One region of the Massilia sp. UYP34 genome, then DNA from elsewhere that is predicted to be linked to it. Evidence: predicted binding sites of a transcription regulator. Region 1 holds the regulator's gene; each other region holds the start of a gene.

Evidence for each region. Region 1 encodes LexA, which represses DNA repair genes until DNA is damaged. Its sites were predicted from a motif close to ACTGTATNNNNATACAGT; they were not measured.
Region 2: ACZ9AQ_RS17735 (putative DNA modification/repair radical SAM protein) is a predicted target of LexA. The motif match lies at 3,499-3,516, and genes of this name have one in related genera.
Region 3: ACZ9AQ_RS04090 (ATP-dependent helicase) is a predicted target of LexA. The motif match lies at 3,138-3,155, and genes of this name have one in related genera.
Region 4: ACZ9AQ_RS21165 (VRR-NUC domain-containing protein) is a predicted target of LexA. The motif match lies at 3,539-3,556, and genes of this name have one in related genera.

Annotation. Positions count from the first base shown of each region.
Region 1 is NZ_JBWBRF010000003.1:443,618-448,989, forward strand. Features, by position in the region: gene rplI (50S ribosomal protein L9) at 46-498, opposite strand; gene rpsR (30S ribosomal protein S18) at 537-827, opposite strand; gene priB (primosomal replication protein N) at 858-1,148, opposite strand; gene rpsF (30S ribosomal protein S6) at 1,190-1,588, opposite strand; gene lexA (transcriptional repressor LexA) at 1,912-2,541, shown strand; gene ACZ9AQ_RS08680 (tetratricopeptide repeat protein) at 2,689-3,405, opposite strand; gene ACZ9AQ_RS08685 (cystathionine gamma-synthase family protein) at 3,527-4,768, opposite strand; gene purF (amidophosphoribosyltransferase) at 4,783-5,372, opposite strand, start outside.
Region 2 is NZ_JBWBRF010000013.1:2,826-8,197, forward strand. Features, by position in the region: gene ACZ9AQ_RS17725 (TraB/GumN family protein) at 1-442, opposite strand, end outside; gene ACZ9AQ_RS17730 (UdgX family uracil-DNA binding protein) at 695-2,260, opposite strand; gene ACZ9AQ_RS17735 (putative DNA modification/repair radical SAM protein) at 2,257-3,486, opposite strand; gene ACZ9AQ_RS17740 (tetratricopeptide repeat protein) at 3,591-5,222, opposite strand; gene ACZ9AQ_RS17745 (putative bifunctional diguanylate cyclase/phosphodiesterase) at 5,229-5,372, opposite strand, start outside.
Region 3 is NZ_JBWBRF010000002.1:149,397-154,768, reverse strand. Features, by position in the region: gene ACZ9AQ_RS04095 (phosphohydrolase) at 32-670, shown strand; gene ACZ9AQ_RS04090 (ATP-dependent helicase) at 1,019-3,115, opposite strand; gene ACZ9AQ_RS04085 (hypothetical protein) at 3,490-3,708, opposite strand; gene ACZ9AQ_RS04080 (hypothetical protein) at 3,903-4,079, shown strand; gene ACZ9AQ_RS04075 (chromate transporter) at 4,326-4,964, shown strand; gene ACZ9AQ_RS04070 (chromate transporter) at 4,961-5,372, shown strand, end outside.
Region 4 is NZ_JBWBRF010000021.1:44,116-49,487, forward strand. Features, by position in the region: gene ACZ9AQ_RS21160 (ATP-dependent DNA helicase) at 1-1,860, opposite strand, end outside; gene ACZ9AQ_RS21165 (VRR-NUC domain-containing protein) at 1,867-3,525, opposite strand; gene ACZ9AQ_RS21170 (hypothetical protein) at 3,687-4,361, opposite strand; gene ACZ9AQ_RS21175 (M15 family metallopeptidase) at 4,421-5,260, shown strand.

The sequences.
Region 1 (5,372 bases):
TCCCGGCTTTTTCGTGCACTGCTTTTACGTCAATCCAGCATTCGCTCAGGCAGCTTCGCCTACGACAGCGATGATGATTTCCGACACGACGTCGGTGTGCAGGGCGACTGCAACCGGGAATTCGCCGGTGGTCTTCAGCGGGCCGGTCGGCATGCGAACGGCAGCTTTTTCGACCGGGAAGCCCTGCTTGGTCAGCGCCTCGGCGATGTCCGCGTTGGTGACCGAACCGAACAGACGGCCGTCGACGCCGGCCTTCTGGCCGATGGTGACGGTCAGGCCGCTCAGCTTGTCGCCCTGGGTTTGGGCGGCTGCCAGTTTCTCGGCGGCTGCTTTTTCCAGTTCGGCGCGCTTGGCTTCGAACTCGGCGACGGCGCCAGCGGTAGCGCGGCGGGCCATCTTTTGCGGGATCAGGAAGTTACGTGCGTAACCATCCTTGACTTTGACGACGTCGCCCAGGTTGCCGACGTTGATAACTTTTTCCAACAGAATAACTTGCATGTTTTATCTCCAGGATATCTGACTGTCGTGACCGACGATTAACCGTGGTGCAGGTCGGTGTACGGCAGCAGCGCCAGGTAACGGGCGCGCTTGATGGCGGTGTCGACCTGACGCTGGTAGTGCGCCTTGGTGCCGGTCAGACGTGCTGGCATGATCTTGCCGTTTTCCTGGACGAAGTCCTTCAGGGTGTCGACGTCTTTGTAGTCAACCTGCTCAACGCCAGCGGCGGTGAAGCGGCAGAACTTCTTGCGCTTGAACAGCGGGTTCTGCTGCTTGCGCTTGAGTTTTTCTTTAGCTTTGTTTTTGTCGAACTTTTTACCGAATGCCATTTGAGGCTCCTGTATATCTAAATTGCCGAACTAGGCGGCACTGAAATCAATGATGTGAAACACCAGGGCTTTGCTGTTGCGATTTTTCCGTGCGAGGAAGCCATCGAAGCGGTAGCTGGCGCCGAGCTCGGCGCTGCCAAACCTGCCCGAAATCTCGCCCGCGGCAAACGCGGGGACTTCGAACTCGACCAGGCGATCGATCCCTGCCTCTCGTTGATGCGAACTGTGCATCAGGACGGCTGAAACGATCGGCACACCGGCCGGGGTGTAGCGCAGGACATCACGCTCGGCGATGGTCGCCACGAGCTGGAGCTGATTCACCCGGTTCTACTACTGCTTGTTACGAATTCCTGGAAAAAATCTTAAGCAGCGGCAGCGGCTGGAGCAGCAGCTGCAGGAGCAGCGGCTTCTGCACGGTGGCTCTTGGCTGCGTCTTCGCGCTGCACCGATTTCATCATCGGCGACGGTGCGGTTTCTGCTTTCTTCATCTTGACGGTCAGATGACGCAGAACGGCATCATTGAACTTGAATGCGGTTTCCAGCTCGACCAGGGTCTCGTTGTCGCACTCGATGTTCAGGCAGATGTAGTGGGCTTTTGGCAGCTTCTGGATCTGGTAAGCCATCTGACGGCGGCCCCAGTCTTCCACGCGATGGATGTTACCGCCGCGGCTGGTCACCGTGGTCTTGTAACGCTCGATCATCGCCGGGACTTGCTCGCTCTGGTCCGGATGGACGATAAAAACGATTTCATAATGACGCATGCATTACTCCTTGAGGACGTTTTACATAAATGCCCACCTCGGCGTCAAGACGAGTGTGGGAAGGGAACAGCCAGCTAGTATAGCGTGAAATGGGCAAATTGGGAACATGGCCGTCAAGCGCTTTAAGCCGGCGCCAGGCTCACTCGACATTTACGCTTGCAAAATCCGTACTTTTTACGATGAGCGCGCTTTTTTTGCGCTTTTTCGTGTATATCCCTTGCGTATGACGGAATACTGTACAAAAATACAGTCTACTGCTACAACCCGTTGCTGCAACATCGCATCCAACCACGGCATTTACACACGGCAACCATTACACAGTTATGCTCAAGCTCACTGCAAGGCAAGAACAGATCCTGAACCTGATCAAGGAAGCGATCGAGAACACGGGCTTCCCTCCGACCCGCGCCGAAATCGCGGCCGAACTGGGCTTTCGCTCGGCCAATGCGGCCGAAGAACACCTGCAAGCGCTGGCGCGCAAGGGCGCGATCGAGATTTCGCCGGGCACCTCGCGCGGCATCCGCCTCGTCGGCGCCAGCGCCCAGCAGATTCCCATGCCGCCGCCGTCGCTGATGTCGCTGCCGCTGGTCGGCCGCGTCGCCGCCGGCAATCCGATCCTGGCGCAAGAACACGTCGAAGCGACCTATAACGTCGACACCGCGATGTTCGCGGCGCGGCCCGACTTTCTGCTCAAGGTGAAAGGCTGGTCGATGCGCGACGCCGGCATCATGGATGGCGACTTCCTGGCGGTCAAGAAAATCGACAGCGCCAAGAACGGCCAGATCGTCGTCGCCCGCCTGGGCGAGGAAGTCACCGTCAAACGCTACCGCAAGACGGGCGACCTGGTCGAACTGTTGCCCGAGAACCCCGACTTCAAGGTGATCCAAGTCAGGCCCGACGAAGAGTTCGCGCTCGAGGGGCTGGCGGTGGGGTTGATGCGCAGCTGGAACTGATCTCGATACACATCATCTCCGTGAGCGCGTCGTTCCCGCGCAGGTGGGAACCTCGGTTCGCATGCGCTGCCGGCCACGTCCATCCATCGTGGCGGCGCTGAGGACTTGGGTTCCCGCCTTCGCGGGAACGACGTTTATGGGCGGTCTCTACTGCTTGGCCTTGTTGATCACCGCATTGTGCTGGTCCACGAACGCTTCGGTCGCGCGGCGCCATGCGGCGAAATCGGCCAGTACCATCTTCGAATTGACTTTCGCTCCCTCGGCGATGTTCTGGCGCACCCCCTCCAGGTAGGCGGTCGCGGCCTCGGTTTCCTGCTTGTTCATCAGTTTGGCGACGTCGGGCGGGATGCGGCGGGTCAGCGGCGACTGCGCGTTCAGGTTGGTCACCATCTTGTTGTAGCAATCCTGCCAGCCGGTCACGGCCTTGTTCACGCGCTCGATCTCTTCGTTGATCTTCGACACCGCCGGAATGCGCGGCGCCGGGCAGCGGTACTCGCCCGACTGCAGGTCGGCGCCATCGTAACCCTTGATCCAGTAATCGATCTCGGCGCGACGAAGGGCGCGCTGCTGCATGATCACGAGCGAGTCGGCGGCGATCTTGTTGCCCTTGGCGGCCGACTTCTCGAACCACTCCTTCGCCCTGGCTTCGTCGACCGCGCCGGCTTCGCCATACCAGTACATCTGGCCCAGCTGCTGCTGGGCCTGTGAATTGCCGGCATTGGCCAGCCTGGTGTACAGCTTGAGCGCGCCCGCATAGTCTTTTTTCTCGAACAGGGCGTTGGCGTCCTCGAGCTCGCCGGCGTAGGCGCCGCCGCCGGTTGCGCACAACACCGCGAGGGACAGGCAGGACAGGAATCGTTTCATGGGCATACCGTCAGGCTGGGCTGGTAAAGGTCCATGATAGCCGTGTTTTACGGCTGGGCTCAATCGCGAATGTGACAAGGCCGGCAAGTTGCCGGCCGCATCAAGACAGTTTTACCCGGCTTTACGCGTCCAGCGCCTGGCGGAAGTCGCCGACCAGGTCGGCGGTGTCTTCGATGCCCACCGACACCCGGATCAAGCCTTCGGCGATGCCCATGCTGGCGCGCCGCTCGGGGCCCATTTCAAAGAAGATCGTGTGCGCGACCGGAATCACCAGGGTGCGGTTGTCGCCCAGGTTCGAGGCCGGGATCGCCAATTCGAGGCGGTTCAGGACATCGAACGGGTCGATGTCTGGTTTCAGCTCGAAGCTCAGCAACGAGCCGCCCGAGCGGAACAGCGACGCGACGATCGCGTGCTGCGGATGCGAGGCCAGGCCCGGATAATAGACGGCGGCGACGCGCTCGTCGGCTTCCAGCATCGTCGCCAGGGCCAGCGCGTTGGCACAGGTACGCTCCATGCGCAGGGCCAGCGTTTCGGCGCCGACCGCGATGTGGTGCGCCGCTTCCGGCCCCAGCGCGGCGCCGAAGTCGCGCAGCGCCTTGGCGCGCAGCTGGGCCATACCCTGCGCACTTGCCGTCTGCTTCCTGAAGTTCGGGGCGATGTTCGGGTACGCGGCCCAGTCGAACAGGCCCGTGTCGGTCAGCGCGCCGCCCAGTGCGATGCCATGGCCGCCGATCGACTTGGTCAACGAATTGACCACCAGGCCCGCATGCACGTCCTTGGGACGGAACAGCCAGGGCGTGGTCATCGTGTTGTCGACCACGTACAGGATGCCGCGCGCGCGGCACAGTTCGCCGATGCGGGCCAGGTCCGCCACTTGCGTGCGCGGATTGGCGATGGTCTCGACGAACACCATGCGGGTATCCGGCGTCAGCGCCGCTTCCACCTGGGCCACGTCGGTGGCGTCGACGAAGGCAACGTCGACGCCCTGGCCCGCCACCGTCTGCCACAGGCTGTTGGTATTACCGAACAGAAAACTCGACGACACGATGTGGTCGCCGGCCTTGAGCAGCGCCTGGAACAGCGCGCCGATCGCCGCCATCCCGGTGCCGAAGCACAGTGTGGCGACGCCGTCTTCCATCTTGCTGATCTTGTCTTCCAGCGCCGACACCGTCGGGTTGCCCTGGCGGCCGTAGCGAAAGCCCGGCTCCTTGCCCTGGAACACCGATGCCAGCTGGCGTGCGTCGGCATAGCCGAAGGCGACCGAGGTGTGCACCGGCTTGTGCAGCGAACCCTGCTCGATCGTCTTGCGGCGATCGTTGTGCAATATAGTGGTGGTGAAACCGTAGCTTGGCTTGTCCGACATGGTTTTTCCTGGCCTTATTCGGCCGCCACCGGCGGGTTCAGGTTGAGCAGGGTGCGCACCTTGTCCTCGGCATCCTTCGACGTCGGATTGTGGCGCGCCGATTCCTGGCGGTCCAGGTACTCGGGGGTCACGTCACCGGTGACATAGACGCCATCGAAGCACGATGCCTCGAAATTCTTCAGCTCGGGATTGACATCCGAGATCGCGCGCTTGAGCGCATCGACGTCCTGGTACACCAAGCGGTCGGCCGTGATCTCGCGGCACACTTCCTCGACCGTGCGGCCGTGGGCGATCAGCTCGTCGCGGGTCGGCATGTCGATGCCGTACACGTTCGGGTACAGCACCGGCGGCGCGGCCGAGGCGAAGAACACCTTGCGCGCGCCCGCTTCGCGCGCCATCTGCACGATTTCGCGGCTGGTGGTGCCGCGCACGATCGAGTCGTCGACCAGCAGCACGTTCTTGTCCTTGAACTCGGAGCTGATGGCGTTCAGTTTCTGGCGCACCGACTTCTTGCGCATCCCTTGCCCCGGCATGATGAAGGTGCGGCCGATGTAGCGGTTCTTGATGAAGCCTTCGCGGTATTCCACGCCGAGTTTCAACGCCA
Region 2 (5,372 bases), on a different contig from region 1:
TCTGCACCAGGTCCAGCACCTGCTTGCGCACCACGTAACCGTCGACCAGGCCGGCCTGCTTGCGCGCGGCGTTCGCCAGCACCTCGGCCGCGAAGATCGGGCGCTCGCGCTCGACGTCGTCGTCGTTGTCCGGCAAGTACCTGGCCTTGAGCGCGCTCCAGCGCGCATATTCGTCAGCCGGCATCAGGTCGCGCAAGGTGGCGCCGTCCGGATTCTTGCGCACCCCGATCATGCTTGGCAGCAGCGTGATCGACTTGAAGAAACCCGGCTTGGCCGAGGCGCTTGGCGCCGACAGGTATTCCTGCGAATTCCGGATGACGTTTTCGACCTCATGCGAGCGCCACTGCATGTCTTTCGGCAGCGGACCGTACATGCCGAACACCCACAGCACGTGCTCGCCCTTCGACACTTTCCACATGCCCGGACCTGGGCGCTGGGCCACGACGTGGGATCCGTTCCGGCGCCGGTTCGGCCGCGCCGGCATCGACGGCGGCCTGCGCCGGGGTTGGCACGTCTTCCGATTGCGCCCATGCGGGTGCAGCCAGCAGGGATAGACAGAAAGCGGATACGGCAAGTTTGCTCATGAAAAAATCCGGTTGTGGAACACCACCAGATCTTACGTCAAGGACCGCGTCGGCCACCCGGCTGTAACGCGGCTGTTTCAATTACATGAGCGGCGCATAGTGTGCATATGTCAGCTTTCCGGCGGTTCCGGCGCATCTGGCCGGGCCAATAATTCCTGCGCCAGCCGCAAGCCCTTGACCATCACCGAGAACGCCTCCTGCTTGGACGCTTCGTCCGGCACGCGCAGCACGTACGACGGATGGTAGATCGTCACCACCCAGCTGTCGCCATGGCGCACGGGCCGCCCCAGCTTGTCCTTCAGGGTCACGCTGCCGGTCTGCAGCACCGACTTGAGCGCGGTCGCGCCCATGGCGACGATGACCTTGGGTTTGCGCGAGGCGACCTCTTTCTCGAGCCAGTAGTGGCAGGCCTCGATCTCCTTCTGCGCCGGCGTCTTGTGCAGGCGCCGCTTGCCGCGCGGCTCCCACTTGAAATGCTTGACGGCGTTGGTGATGTAGACACTCTTGCGCTCCACGCCGGCCTCTTCGAACACGCGGTCGAGCAGCTTGCCGGCCGGGCCGACGAAGGGCTGGCCGGCCAGGTCTTCCTGGTCGCCCGGCTGCTCGCCGACGAGCATGATCTGCGCGTGTCGCGGCCCTTCGCCGCCGACCGCCTGGGTCGCGTGTTCCCACAGCGCGCAGCGCCGGCACTCGTCCAGCTTCGACGGCTGCTGCCGCTCGGGCTGCGCCTGCTCGGCGTCGATCGGGATCGTGCGGCCGCTGCGCCGGCCTACCGCCTCGACCTGGCCGATGCGGCGCGCGCCGAGGCCGGCCTGGCTCACCAGGGACGGCACCAGCGCGCCTTCCGGCAGGTTCTTCCAGAAGCGCGACGGGATGTGGCTGTTCATGACCTGGGTATTCAGGCGCGCCGGGTTGAAGATGCTGCGGTAATAGGTCAGCCACAGCGCCTCGCCGGCATCAGTCAGGTCGGCCGCGCTCGACAGCAGCGGGCCGGTATGGTGCAGGGTGGCGCCGTCCCACAGCACGCTGGCGTCGGGCGTGGCGATCATCCAGCTCACCTTGCCCATGCGCGCCACGAAATGCTCGGCCACCTGCGGCAGGACGTCGTGGGCGGGTTCGAACCAGGCCACGAAATGGGGCGCGCCGGCCTCGAACGGCCGTTCGCGGAAACGGATGTAGGCATGCATATCGTGTACCTCGCGGCGCACCGCCTTGACCATCGCATGCAGCCGCTGCCCGTCCGGGTCGGCCGGCGACTGCACGTCGTGCTCGCCCTGCTGCCAGCGCCAGATCACCCGGTACAGGAAGGCCCAGCGGTCATGGTCGCGGTAGCAGGCGGCGGTCTGCAGCATCTCCATCAGGGAGCGCGGAATGTGTGGCCTCGGCGGCCTTGGCGCCGTTGCATTGGAAGGCTCCTGCCCGGCCGCTTGCGGTTCAGTCGGGGACGACAGGAGGTCGCCCCCATTATGCGCAGCCGCGTTGGAAGCCGGCGCACCCGAGAACAGGTCGGCGCCCGGCGCGCCCCAGGTCACCGCCTCGGGCGGCACGCCGGCGTGCAGCAGTTCGCGCGCCACCGCGCGCCATGTGGTGAAGCCGTCCACCAGCAGCGGCCGGCCCGCATGCACGCTCGCCACCGCCGTGGCGGCGAGGGCCGCGGCGTTGGACTGGGAATTCATGCGGCCTGCAATTCGGGCCACAGGTTCATCTGCTGCGGCGCATCGGCCATGTGCTTGCGCAGCAGGTCGGAACTGGTCGCGCCCTGCGCCGGCTTGTAGTCGGCGGTGACGACGAAGGGCGCGAGCTTCTTGAGGCTGCAGCGCAGGCGCGACAGGTCTTCCCAGCGGATGCGGCGCAGGCGGCGCAGGTCCACCAGGCGCTTGGCATTGCGCAGGCCAATGCCGGGAATGCGCGGGATCAGGGAGGCGTCGACCCGGTTCAGGTCCATCGGGAAGTGCTCGCGGTTGGCCAGGGCCCAGGCCAGCTTGGGATCGACGTCCAGCGCCAGGTTGCCCGACGTCGGCATCAGTTCGCCGGCCGTGAAGCCGTAGCCGCGCAACAGGAAGTCGGCCTGGTACAGGCGGTGCTCGCGCAGCAGCGGCGGCGGCGCCAGCGGCACGCTGCCGGGGCTTTGCGGGATCGGGCTGAAGGCCGAGTAGTACACGCGCTTGAGCTTGTAGCTGCCGTACAGCGTCTCGGCCGTGTTCAGGATGGTGTGGTCGTCGCTGGCGTCGGCGCCGACGATCATCTGCGTGCTCTGGCCGGCCGGCGCGAAGGCCGGCGCCTTCGGCTCTTCGGCTTTTTCGTCCAGCTTGCGCCGGATCGAGCCCATCGCCAGCTTGATCGTGTGGACGCTTTTTTCGGGCGCGAGGCGGGTCACGCTGTCGTGGGTCGGCAGCTCGATGTTCACCGACAGGCGGTCGGCCCAGCGGCCGGCTTCCTGGATCAGCAATGGATCGGCGTCGGGGATGGTCTTGAGGTGGATGTAGCCACGGAACTGGTGCACCTCGCGCAACTGGCGCGCCACCGCGACCAGCTGCTCCATCGTGTAGTCGGCCGACTGGATGATGCCCGAGCTGAGGAACAGGCCGTCGATGTAGTTGCGCAGGTAAAAATCCTGGGTCAGCTTGACCACTTCATCGACCGCGAAGCGCGCCCGCGGCACGTTCGAAGTGCGCCGGTTGATGCAGTACTGGCAGTCGTAGATGCAGAAGTTGGTGAGCAGGATCTTGAGCAGCGAAACGCAGCGGCCGTCCGGCGTATAGCTGTGGCAGATGCCCATGCCGGTGGTGGCGCCCAGGCCGTCCTTGCCCTCGGAGCCGCGCTTGGGTGCGCCGCTGCTGGCGCAGGATGCGTCGTACTTGGCCGCGTCGGCCAGGATTTCGAGCTTGTCGTTGAGTTCCATCGCGCGCACCTGACTGTATGGGCATACAGTATAACGCGGCGTGCATACGTGTACGGTGCGCTGGCGCAGGGATGTGCGCCTGCCGACGGTTCAAATGCGGGACGTCAGGCCGAAATCAAGCGCTCCGCCTGGGACAACTGATGCGCTTCCATCCTGCGCGCGACCTTCGTCAGGTAGGCGCTGGCCGGCGCCACGCCGGCGGCGCCGGCCCGGTGCAGCCAGGCGTAGGCCTCGACCAGGTCGCGCTGGGCGCCCTGCCCCGCCGCGTACATCACGCCGAGGTTGAACTGGGCCCGCGCATGGCCCTGGCGCGCGGCGCACAGGTACCAGAAATGGGCCGCCTCGTAGTCGCGCTCCACGCCCTTGCCGCAGTCGTAGCGCAACCCCAGCTCGAACTGCGCCAGCGCGTGCTTCTGGTCGGCCGCCTTGTGGAACCAGTCGGTCGCTTCGAACGGGTCGCCGTTTTCCAGCCGGTCGAGCAGCGCGCCGACCATGTACTGGGCCGGCGCGTAATCCTGGCCGGCCGCGCGCCGGTACCAGGCCAGGGCTTGCGCGCTGTCCTGTTCGACGCCGTTGCCGGCCTCGAAACGCAGGCCCAGGTCGAACTGGGCCCGCAAGTGGCCTTGCTCGGCCGCCTTGCGATACCACCCGGTCGCCTCGGCCGGATCCTGCCCGACCCCGTTGCCGGCATCGAGCAACTGTCCCAGGTGATACTGGGCCGCCGGCAGTCCCTGCTCGGCCGCGCGCCGGTACCAGGCGGCCGCCTGCGCCGCGTCAACCGCCACGCCCTGCCCATGTTCATGGCGCATGCCGAGGCTGTTCTGGGCGCCGGCATGCCCCTGCTCCGCCGCGCGCCGGTACCAGGCCAGGGCCAGCGCCTCGTCGCGCGCCACGCCGTGGCCGCCGCTGTCGCCCGAGTCGTAGATGAGCGCGAGATTGAACTGCGAGCTGGCGTGCCCCTGTTCGCCGGCGCGGCCGTACCACAGGATCGCCTGACGGCTGTCCTGCTCGACGTCCTGACCCTTGTCGTAGCGCAGGCCGAGGTTGAACTGGGCCGGCGCGTGGCCCTGCTCCGCCGCCTTGCGCATCCAGGCCAGCGCTTCGCGTGCGTCGCGCGCCACGCCCTGGCCGGCCTCGTAGCGCAGACCCAGGTTGTACTGCGAGCGCGCATAACCCTGCTCGGCGGCGCGCCGGTACCAGCGCAGCGCCGCTTCCTGGTCCTGGGCCACGCCCTTGCCGGTCTCGAACATCATGCCCAGATTGTGCTGCGCACCGGGCTCGCCCTGGTCGGCCGCCTGGCTGAACCAGTGCAGCGCGCGGCCCACGTCGCTGGTCACGCCATGGCCCTTCGCGTACAGCCAGCCCAGGTTGTACTGGGCCGGGGCATAACCCTGGTCGGCCGCGCGCCCGTACCAGTGGGCCGCCTGGCCGAAGTCCTGCTCGACGCCCTGGCCCTTCTGGAACATCACGCCGAGGTTGTACTGGGCCTGCGCCAGGCCCGCCGCCGCCGCCATCCGGTACCAGGCCACCGCCAGCTCGTCGCTCTTCGGCACGCCCTGGCCGCTCGCGTACATGAAGCCCAGGCTGTGCTGGGCCTGGGCCACGCCGCGCTCGGCCTGCGCTTTTACGCGCAGGAATTCGGCGGAATGCGCGGCGGAATGCGCGGCGGAACGCGCAGCGAAATGCGCGGCGCTATCAGCCGGCGCGGCGCTCGCTCGCAGCGGGGCGTCGGGCATGGGCGGTCAGGCCTGCACCGCGCGCAGGCTGCCGCCCGACTGGGTGCGCAGCGCGGCCATGAAGTCCTGCAGCGGGATCGGACGGTAGAACAGGTAGCCCTGCATCGTCAGGCAGCCGTTGGCGCGCAGGTAGCGCGCCTGCTCCTCGGT
Region 3 (5,372 bases), on a different contig from region 1:
GAATCGACAGGCCGGTGTGTAAAATCGCCACATGTCCATCCCGTCCACGCCCGACCGGACCCGCGCCTGGGTCCGCATGCCATCCGGCCGCCGTCTCGACCTGCTCGACCCGACACCCTTCGACTGGGACGACGCCGACCTGGCGCTCGGCCTGGCCCGCACCTACCGCTGGGGCGGCCACTCGGCCTGGCCACTGCCGCTGTCGGTGGCCCAGCACTCGATCACGGTGATGCTGCTGCGCCGCGCTGCCACGCCGGCCATCACGCCGCTGGAAGAATTGCGCGAACTGCTGCACGACGCCGAGGAAGGTCTGCTCGGCTTCGATGCGATCTCGGTCATCAAGCCTTTCCTGGGCGACGCCTTCCGCGCGCTGACGACACGCCTGGAACACATGGTATTCCTGCGCTATGGCCTGCCGGCCTGGGATGCGCGCGGCCACGCGGCGCACAAGCGCGCCGACCGCCTGGCCGCCGCCAGCGAAGCGGTGCACGTGGCCGGCTGGTCGCGCGACGAGGTGCGGCGCACGCTCAAGATCCGCGCCGGGGTGCTGGCCGAGGATCCGCTTGCCGCCTACTATGATTGCCGGCCGTGGGAACCGTGGGCGCCTGGCGTGGCCTCTGAGCGCTTCCTGGCCGAGCTCGCGCGGCTGACCGGGCCCAACCAAGCTTGAGTCCGTCTGCGCCTGCGACTTGCCGCAGTGGGACGACGCCGTGCAAGGTGCTGCGCGGAAATCTAAGTTTCGCACAGGTATTATTGAACACTAAGTGGCTGATTTCATTCAGCCTTTTGGTCTATCCACAAGAAATGTGGATAAGTGTGTGGAAAAGCGCCACTTGACAAGCCGCAAGCGCAGCATTGATGCGGGTTTCAACAAAATGCCCGTTCAAAAGGCAAAAAAATATCCTTGTAAAATCAGTAACTTGCACGTGCACCACTTCTGCGCGTCCATGTTATAGGTGGCAAAGTCCTACAAATGTGGGGCACGGGGGATAAGTCGTCAACGTGCCCCCATCTGTCGTCATTTCCACGCGTTCCGGGCGCGGTCGCGCACCATCATGCGGATGCTGTCGGGCATCGGCGTGCGCAGCGCGCGCTTGTCGGCGCTGAGCCAGGCACATTCCTCGAAATGCTTGAGCATGGCCGGGGTAATGAAGCGCGTGCGCGCCGCATACACGTGGCGGTCGCCCATGCTCGACTGCTGCTTGATGAAGAAGCGGTTCGGCACCACCAGGTGCAGGTGCTCGCGCGCCCGCGTCATCGCCACATAGAGCAGGCGCCGCTCTTCCTCGATGTCTTCCGGGCTGCCGGTCGCCATGTCCGACGGAATGCAGCCGTCGACGACATTAAGCACATGCACCGACTTCCATTCCTGCCCCTTGCTCGAATGGATGGTGGACAGGATCACGTAGTCTTCGTCCAGCAGCGGCGCGCCGGCGCGGTCGCTGGTGGCTTCGGGCGGATCGAGCGTGATCTCGGCCAGGAAGCTCTCGCGGTTGCCATAGCCGCCGGACAGCGCCACCAACTGGTCGAGATCGGCCGCGCGCACCTGGGCGTCGTCATGCAGGCGCTCCAGATGCGGCTGGTACCACGCGCGCGCCAGCTCGAGGTCCATCGGCCAGCGCAGGCCCGGCGTGCGCAGGCGCCGGTACAGCGCGCAGAACGTCTGCCAGTCGGCCTTGCAGCGCGCCGGCACCGCGAACGCTTCCAGCGCCGCGACCGCATCGTCGCCGCTGCCCGCGGCCTCGACCAGGCGGCTGGCGGTTGCCTGGCCGATGCCGGGAACGAGTTGCAGGGCACGAAAGCCCGCCAGCCGCCCGCTCGGGTTCTGGGCGAAGCGCAACACGGCCAGCACGTCCTTGATGTGGGCCGCTTCCAGGAATTTCAGGCCGCCGAACTTGACGAAGGGGATGTTGCGGCGCATGAGCTCGAGTTCGAGCGCGGCGCTGTGGCTGGCTGCGCGAAACAGCACCGCCTGGCTCTTGAGCGCGACGCCGGTTTCGCGCTGTTCGAGGATGCGATTGCAGACCCAGCGCGCCTGCTCGGCTTCGTCGGGAATCAAGACCAGCTGCGGCTTGATGTTCGACGCCTTGTCGGTCCATAACGTCTTGGCGTGGCGCTCGAGCGCGGCGCCGATCACCGCGTTCGACGCGTCCAGGATCGGCTGCGTGGAGCGGTAGTTGCGGGCCAACGTGATCAATTGCGCCGGCTGCGAGAACTGGGCGGGAAAGTCGAGGATGTTGCGCACGGTGGCGCCGCGAAAGCCATAGATCGATTGCGCATCGTCGCCCACCACCAGCACGCCGCGGCCGTCGGGCTTCATGCCGGTCACGATGGCCGCCTGCAGGCGGTTGGTGTCCTGGTATTCGTCGACCAGCACGTGGTCGAACAGCGCGCCCAGTTCCGGCCCCAGCACCGGGTCGGCCGCCATCTCGGCCCAGAACAGGAGCAGGTCGTCGTAGTCGAGCACGTTCTGCTCCTGCTTGGCGTCGACGTAGGCGCCGAACAGCGTCTTGAGCTGGGCTTCCCACTCGCTGCACCACGGGAAAAATGCCTGCAGCACCGCGTCGAGCGGCTCGCGGCCATTGACCACGCGCGAATAGATCGACAGGCAGGTGCCTTTCAGCGGAAAGCGTTTTTCGGTCCGGCTCAGGCCAATCTCGTGACGCACCATGCCCATCAGGTCTTCGGCGTCGCCGCGGTCGTGGATCGTGAACCCCGCGTCCAGTCCGATGCGGCCGGCGAACTCGCGCAGCAGGCGCGCGCCGATGCTGTGGAACGTGCCGGCCCAGGGCAGCGTGACCGGCGCCTGGCCGCCCCTGAGCCCGAAGATCCGGTGCAGCACGCCGCCGGCGCGCTGGGTCATCTCGGTGGCGGCGCGGCGCGAAAACGTCAGCAGCAGGATGCGCTGCGGATCGGCGCCCGCCTGGATCAGGCGCGCCACCCGGTGCGCCAGCGTATTGGTCTTGCCGGAACCGGCGCCGGCCACCACCAGCAGCGGACGCGGCGCCTCACGCCCCACGTCGTGCTCGACCGCCGCCCGCTGTTCGGGGTTCAGGCTGGCGAACGGGTCATCGGTGGCGGACGGGGCGGCGATCGGATCGGCGACGGCGGACATGGGCGGAATCTGGAAATGCCATACTGTACATTTATCCAGTCCGGCCCGGCAAGGGGAAAATGCGGATGCCGTGCGGCCGCGTCAGGAAGTGCAAACATGACATCAGCCATAACCTCAACAATCGCTGCCAAGTCCCGGAATATCAAGGCATTTCATGGATATCCACAAAGTCTGTGAATAAGTGTGTGGAAAAGCGGGGGCTTGACACGCTATACGCGGCCTCCCGTGCGGCTTTCAACAATTTGCCTATTGGGAAGGCAATCCTGTATTCGCCAAGAATCAAGGGCTTACACGCTGTATCCCCGATCTGCACAGTATGCACCAAAAATAATTCTCGCGACCACGTTGTGGCCGAACCGGCGCGCCAGTCACGCTCAGGGGGGCGCCCGGCGGCGCTCCGGCTCGAGCAGCACGCGCTCGATCACCTGCCGGCACACGCCGTGCGCCTTGAGGTATTCGAGCGCCGGCATGGTGCCGCTCTCGCCCAGGGTGGCGATGCCGCGTGCCACGATGTCACGCTGGAGGATGTTGCGCCTGAGCGCGGACGATCCGGAGAGGCGTTGGTCGTTATCCTGGGCTCGGCATGGACTCATGGCGCGGATCTCCGGTAGGTTATGTCGCTGACGCATCACGAGTATTGACGATGGCGGAACGAAGTCAATGTCAAACCTGTATCAATACGCAAAAACCATATTTACGGCAGATAGCGGCGCCCGCCGCCTGCGCTGCGCCGCCCGGCCGCGATCCTGCCTACAATCGGCTCAACGAATCAGACGCGAGGATTACCATGAGCATCCAATCCACCCCCGACCTGAATCCCGGCGACGTCGCCGCGCCCGGCACCCCTGGCGCCGGCGAGGACATCTGCGACGCCTGCGCCGGCCGCGGCACGCTGGCCGACGGCAAGCCATGCCCGCAATGCGGCGGCAGCGGCCGCGTGATGGAAGGAATCGGCGGCGGCTGAGCCCCTGTCCCGGCAGGTCGGCGGCGTTGTGGACAGGTGCGTAGGCGACATGCGCGTGGGCGACATGCGCGTAGGCGACGTGCGCGTAGGCGACCTGCGCAGCCGCTGCATGACGGGCGTGAGCAACGCAGCGCGCGCCCGCCGGGCGCGGCACGCACGATGCTCGCCCGCCTGTGCGGCCCCATGCCGCTACCCGGCCCGGGTAGCGCATGGACACGGCGCGCGCGCTGCGGCGATAATCGCGGGATGAGCGCCTCTCCCCTGCCAACGCCGCCTTCCGCACCGCAGTGCGCACCGTACGGTGCGCCACTTCCGCCTCCGGCCGAACCCGATCGTCCCCGTCCGACGTCGCTGACCGACCTGTTCCTGTCATTCACGCTGATTGCCCTGCAGGGCTTCGGCGGGGTACTGGCCGTGATCCAGCAGCAAGTTGTCGAGCGCAAGCGCTGGATGAGCAACGAAGAATTCATCGAGGAATGGTCGGTGGCCCAGGTCATGCCGGGCCCCAACGTCTGCAACCTGGCCATGATGATCGGCACCCGCCACTTCGGCCTGGCCGGCGCCATGAGCGCCCTGGCCGGCATCCTCACCGTGCCGCTGATCCTGGTGCTGTGCCTGGCCCTGGTCTACGCGCAGTTCGCCACCCAGCCCCAGGTGCAGGGCGCCCTGCGCGGCATGGCCGCCGTCGCTGCCGGCCTGATCGCCGCCACCGGCCTGCGCATGTCCAGCGCGCTGGCCCGGAACGTCATCCCGCTCGCGGCCTGCATCGCGATCGCCGCCACCGGGTTCGTGCTGCTGGCCTGGATCCGCTTGCCGCTGGCGGCCGTGGTCGGCCTCCTCGGCGGCCTCGGCTGCGTGCTGGCCTGGCGCGGGCTCAAGCCATGAACGCGCCGGTCCTGGCGTTCGGCTGGCATGACTGGCTGAACCTGTTCGTCCATTTCCTGATGCTGTCCATGATGTCGCTCGGCGGCGCGATCTCGACCACCTCCGAGATGCAGCGCTACCTGGTCGAGCGCCAGGGCTGGCTCAGCCAGACCCAGTTCGCCGATTCGGTGGCCCTGGCCCAATCGTCGCCCGGGCCCAACGTCCTGTTCGTGGCCCTGCTGGGCTGGAACGTGGGCCTCAACTCCCGCAGCATGACGGCCGCGCTCTCCGGCGTCGCGATCTCGATGATCGGCATCATGCTGCCCTCCACCGTATTCACTTACCAGGTGGCGCGCTGGGCCCAGCGCAACCACGCTCTGCGCGCCGTGCGCGCCTTCAAGCAGGGCATGGCGCCGCTGGTGATCGCGA
Region 4 (5,372 bases), on a different contig from region 1:
CGGGATCGACGGATCCAGCCGCTCCAGCGCGTGCGCCACCTTGTCGAGATAGTCGAAGCTGCTGAAGAAGGCCAGGTAGTTGCCGGGACGTTCGCGGTACTGGCGTGCGATCAGTTCGGCGATGGGCTGGACCGAGGCGGCGCGCACCTGGTAGCGGGTCGAGATGCCGCGCGCGACGTGGACCTCGAGCTGGCTCGCCTTGAACGGCGAGTCGACCTCGACCCAGGCCGTGTCTTCCGGCATGCCGAGCGTATCGAGGCAGTAGTGCCAGGGCCCGAGCGTGGCCGAGAACAGGGTGCTCGAATGCGTGGCGGAAAAGCGCGGGCCGAGGAAGGGCGCCGGCACCACGTTGCGGATGCAGATCGTCGAGTCGCGCAGCGTGGGACGCTCGGCGTCCCGGCTCAGGTCGCACAGCGAGTGCGGCCCGAACGATTCGGCAAGGCGCACGAACCCCATGGCGTCGAAATGGAAACGCTGCAGGTCCGGGTCGAGCGGGCCGGGGAAGGCCGCCAGGTGTTCGTTGACGGCGCTCCCCGCTTCCTGCAGGGCGTCGACCAGCTTCGGCGGAATTTTTTCGAGCAGCTGGTAGGGCGCCGGCGCCGCCTTGTCGACCGCGGTCCAGGCGCGGCCCACGCGCTCGAGCGCTTTCCTGACGGTCGGCGGCGCGCCGGCGCGGGCCAGGCGCAGCTGCGCGCGATCGAGCTCGGTGCTGTACATCGAGCGCGCACGGCCGACCAGGTTGTGCGCTTCGTCGACCAGCAGGCTGGTTTTCCAGCCGTTGTTCAGCGCCAGCGCGTACAGCATGGCGCTGCCGTCGAAATAATAGTTGTAGTCGCCGACGATCAGGTCGGACCAGCGCGCCATCTCGCTGCCGAGGTAATAGGGACAGACCTCGTGCGCCAGTGCGACCTCGCGCAGCGCCTCGCGGTCCAGCACGCTCACCTCGGCCGCGGCCGCGCGCGCCGCCGGCAGGCGGTCGTAGAAGCCGCGCGCCAGCGGGCAGGATTGGCCATGGCACTCCTTGTCGGGATGCTCGCAGGCCTTGTCGCGCGCGGTGAGTTCGAGCACCCGCAGAGGGGCCTGGCGCTCACCGCCGCACAGGGTCGCGGCGCCGTCCAGCGCCAGGCGCCGGCCGGGCGTCTTCGCGGCCAGGAAGAATACCTTGTCCAGCTTCTCGCGCGGCATGGCCTTGAGCACCGGGAACAGGCTGCCCACGGTCTTGCCGATGCCGGTCGGGGCTTGCGCCAGCAGGCAGCGGCCGCCGGCATTGGCGCGGTAGATGCTCTCGGCCAGCTGGCGCTGGCCGGGACGGAAGTCGGCGTGCGGGAACGACAGGGCGCCCAGCGCGGCGTCGCGCGCCGCGCGGTGCGCCGCTTCGCTGGCGGCCCAACCCGAGAAGCGCTCGCACAGCGCCTCGAAGTGCGCGCGCAGCCAGGCGCTGTCGCGCGTTTCGCGCAGCACGGTCTCGACGCCGCTGCCGATGTCGTAGTAGACCAGCGCCAGGTTGACCGATTCCATGCCCTGTTCCTGGCACAGCAGGTGGCCATAGACGCGCAGCTGGGCCCAGTGCAGGTGGCGGTGGTTCTCGGGAATGGCGTCCACCCGGCCGCGGTGGGTCTTGACTTCTTCGATCAGGTTTTCATTGGCGTCGTAGCCGTCGGCGCGGCCGCGCACGAGCAGTTCGTTCCAGCGGCCGGACAGCGCGACCTCGCTGCGGTAGCCGTCGCCGCGGCGGCCGGCGACGACGGCGTGGCCGGCAATGCCTTCCTGGGCGCTGGGCGAGGGGGTGAAGCGCAGGTCGAGGTCACCCTGCTTGGCGGTGAACTCGCACAGGGCGCGCACGGCGATGGTGTAGCTCACGTGATCCTAGGCCGCCATCCCGGCCGATTCGAGCCACTGCAGGTAGCACACCGCCACCGGCATGTCGTGCGCCGCGCAGTAGTCGATCCAGCGCAGCTGGTTGTCCTGCAGGCGGTCGCCCGGGCCCTTCACTTCGATCATCAGGTAGCGGCCCTCCTGGGGCCAGAACTGGATCAGGTCTGGGAAGCCCGTGCGGTTTTCCTTGACGTCGGCCAGGATCCGTTCGCACCACTTGCGCAGGTGGGCCGGTGGAATGCAGGCCAGGGCCAGCTCGATGAGGTCGGGCGTGACGCCGTCCCAGTGCACGAAGGGTGACTGCAGCCCGGCCTTTTCCTGATACGCGAGCCGGATCGTGTCGCGGTAGCTGCCGTCTTCGAGCTGCGCCAGGCAGGCGGCGAATTGCGCCTGCCGGCGCTGGTGGAAGTCGGCGCTGTGCAGGTCGGCCGGACCGCGGTGGAATGGGTGGAAGAAGGCGCCGGGGATGGCGGCGAACACGGCGCGCCAGCACAGCAGGCCGAACAGGGTGTTGGCCAGCGCGTTCTCGACGTAGAACACGGGCGCGTCGGCGCTATGCAGGTGGCCGCGCACGGCGCCCTCGACCCAGCGCTCGCCGTTCGGCGGCGCCAGGCACAGCTCGATGCGCTCGACATGGGTCCTGGCGCGCGGCGCCAATCGCGCGTGGCCGAGGCGGCGCGCCAGGCGCGGCGCGATGCGGGCCAGGTGCTGGCGCTCGGCGTCGTTCTCGGGCCTGGCCTGGGCTTCGAGCAGCAGGGCATGGGCCTGCTCGAAGCGTTCGTGTTTTTCGAGCACGCGGATCGCGCGCCCCCGCGCGCCGGGAAAGCGGCAGCGCGCATAGGCGGCGTAGGCGCTGTCCCAGTCCTTCAGCTTTTCGTAGTGCTGGCCGATCTGGAACGTGAGTTTTTCGCGCCGGCTCTCGAGCCAGTCATTGTCGAAGGCGTGCACGGGCAGGTCGCGCACCACGGCGTCCACGTCTTCGCCGGCGGCGAAGCGCTCGCGGCAGGCATGCAGTTGCAGGTAGTGGTCGACGTCGGCGCGCTGGCGAAAACCGCGCGAGGCGGGCGAGATGTCCACGCGCTCGTAGCGGAACAGGCCAAGGTCGGACAGCACGAAGTCGGTCCAGCCCTGGTGCAGGTTGCCGAAAAAGACCAGGCGCAGGCGGTCGCACAGCGGCTTGACCAGGATGCGCCAGGCGACGTCGGAACAAGCCGGATGCCAGCCGGAGAAACAGCGCGCTTCGGGGAAGACGAGGCGCAGGGCGTCCAGCTGCGCATCCTTGCGGGCCGTCTTGCGCGGCAACTGCGCGCCGAAGGCGTCAAGGATCTCGGGCTTGGACAGCAGGTCGAACAGTTCGTCGAGCGTGAGTTCGGGATCGCGCTCGATCCAGCCGGTGCCGAGCAGGTGTCCGGCGGCCTCGACCGGGCAGCCGATCTCGGCATAGCTCAGTTTGCTGGCACGGAACAGATTTCCCTTGCGCATGACCATGCGCACGAACAGGGCGCGCGCATTGTGCGGCAGGGTAGGGAACAGCGCCAGGAACGCCTGCTCGCCGTCGTCGAGCAGGTCGCCATAGCGTTCACCGATCCAATCGAGAACCCGCTGGAAGTTATCCAGATAATAAAACTCGTTTTCCAACACCCTGATCATGACCGAACGCTCACCTGTACTTATATACAGTATAGCGCTTTCTGGCGCAGACTGCCCGGCAGTGTGGCCGCAGCTGGCGGGTGCGGCCGGTTTGCATGCGGCTGATTTGCTTGCGCCTTGTTCACCACGCCGGCAGGGCGCCAGGGAGGCCCTGAACTTCCCTAGCGTCCCGGTGGGGGCGCGGCGTCATCTTCCGCAGGCGCGGCGTGGCCGTTGGCATGGTAGATCACGGCCGAAATCAGGGCGACGTCGCTGTCGTCATGGGATTCGCCGGGGCGCGCCGGATTGACCGTGCGGGCCGGGCGCGTGGATTGGCGCAAGGTCGGGGCGCGGGGACGGGGAGCGGCGGCGCGCGCTTCCGGACGGCGCGGCGGGGCCGTCCTGGCGGGCGCCGGCGCGGCCTTGACCGTGGCCGGAGGCACGGCGGCCGGCTCGAGCAGGCGCAGCGGGGGGATGGGGGCCGGCGCGGGCGCCGCCGCCAGCACCGGGTCCGGCGCCGCGTCGACGATCACGGCCGCCGCGGCCGCCTCGGCCGGCACCGGGGCCGCGACCGACATCGGGCGAGGCGCCGCATCGGGCCGCGTCGCCTCGTGCGGCGCCGGGCCCGTCCCGGCCGCCAGCCAGGCCAGCGTCGCCGTCAGGCCGAGCGCGACCGCCGCCGCGGCGCCATACCAGCCCAGCCGCGCGCGATGGCTGGAACCCGGGCGCCGCGCCGGCTCGCGCTCGAGCTTGGCAAGTATGCTGTCTTCACGGCCGCCGCGGCGCGACGCCGACATCAGGTTCGGACGCATCTGGGCATGTATGCGGTTGTCTTGATTTTCGTCTGATGAACGCACGACATTACTCCTAAGATTGGATTCTCCTGTTCTGATTAGAAACAATCCTGGGGAGTCCGATGCTGATCTTGATCGCCCTTCTGTACGTTTGTCTGGCTTCAGGCCTGGCTTGGCTTGTTCTTTTTCCAGGTGGACGCGCATGGATGTCGCGCGGCATGCATGTCGTGCGCGGCCTGGCCGGTCGCGCCGGGGCCTGGGGCCATGCCGGCACGCGCGCCGCCGGCGCCATGCGCGACAGCGTCGCCCTGTCGCTGCGCGAGCGGGTGGTGCAGGGATTGCGCCGCCACCAGGTAGTGCTGGCCATCGGCGCGCCGGCAATCCTGATCCCTTCGCTGCTGGCGCTGGCCCTGAGCAATCCGGCCATGCTGCCCATGTACGAGAGCAGCGCCGCCTTGCCCGACGAACAGGTGGCGGCGTTGCTGGCCGGCGAGCAGCTGGTGCCGCCGGTGGCGCTGCCGCCCAGCGTGTTCACCACGGCCGAGGTCGAACTGGTGCGGCCGATGCTGGTCGGCGCCAGCCGTAACTGGGGCTTGCTGCATCCCGACTTCAGCCAGCGCCTGCTGCTGGCGTTCAAGATCATGAAGGAACAGCACGGCTACGAGATCGCGCTGCTCGAAGGCTACCGCAGTCCCGCGCGCCAGGATGAGCTGGCCGCAAGCGGCGGCCACGTCACCAATGCGCGCGCCTTCCAGAGCTGGCACCAGTACGGCCTGGCGGCCGATTGCGCCTTCCTGCGCGACGGCAAGCTGGTGATCTCGGAGAAAGACCCATGGGCCATGCGCGGCTACCAGCTGTATGGCGAGGTGGCCGAGTCGCTGGGGCTGACCTGGGGCGGGCGCTGGAAGATGATGGATCTCGGCCACATCGAGCTGCGCATGCGCGGCGTGATGGGGCGCTGAGCGTCGCCTGGGCTGTTGCGTGATTTTTCGAATTTTGGGCCCATTGCGCAGAGTCAAGCAGCCCCGTCTTGGCCCATGCGACCATTTCCTGTGAGACTTTTTAACAAGAGAC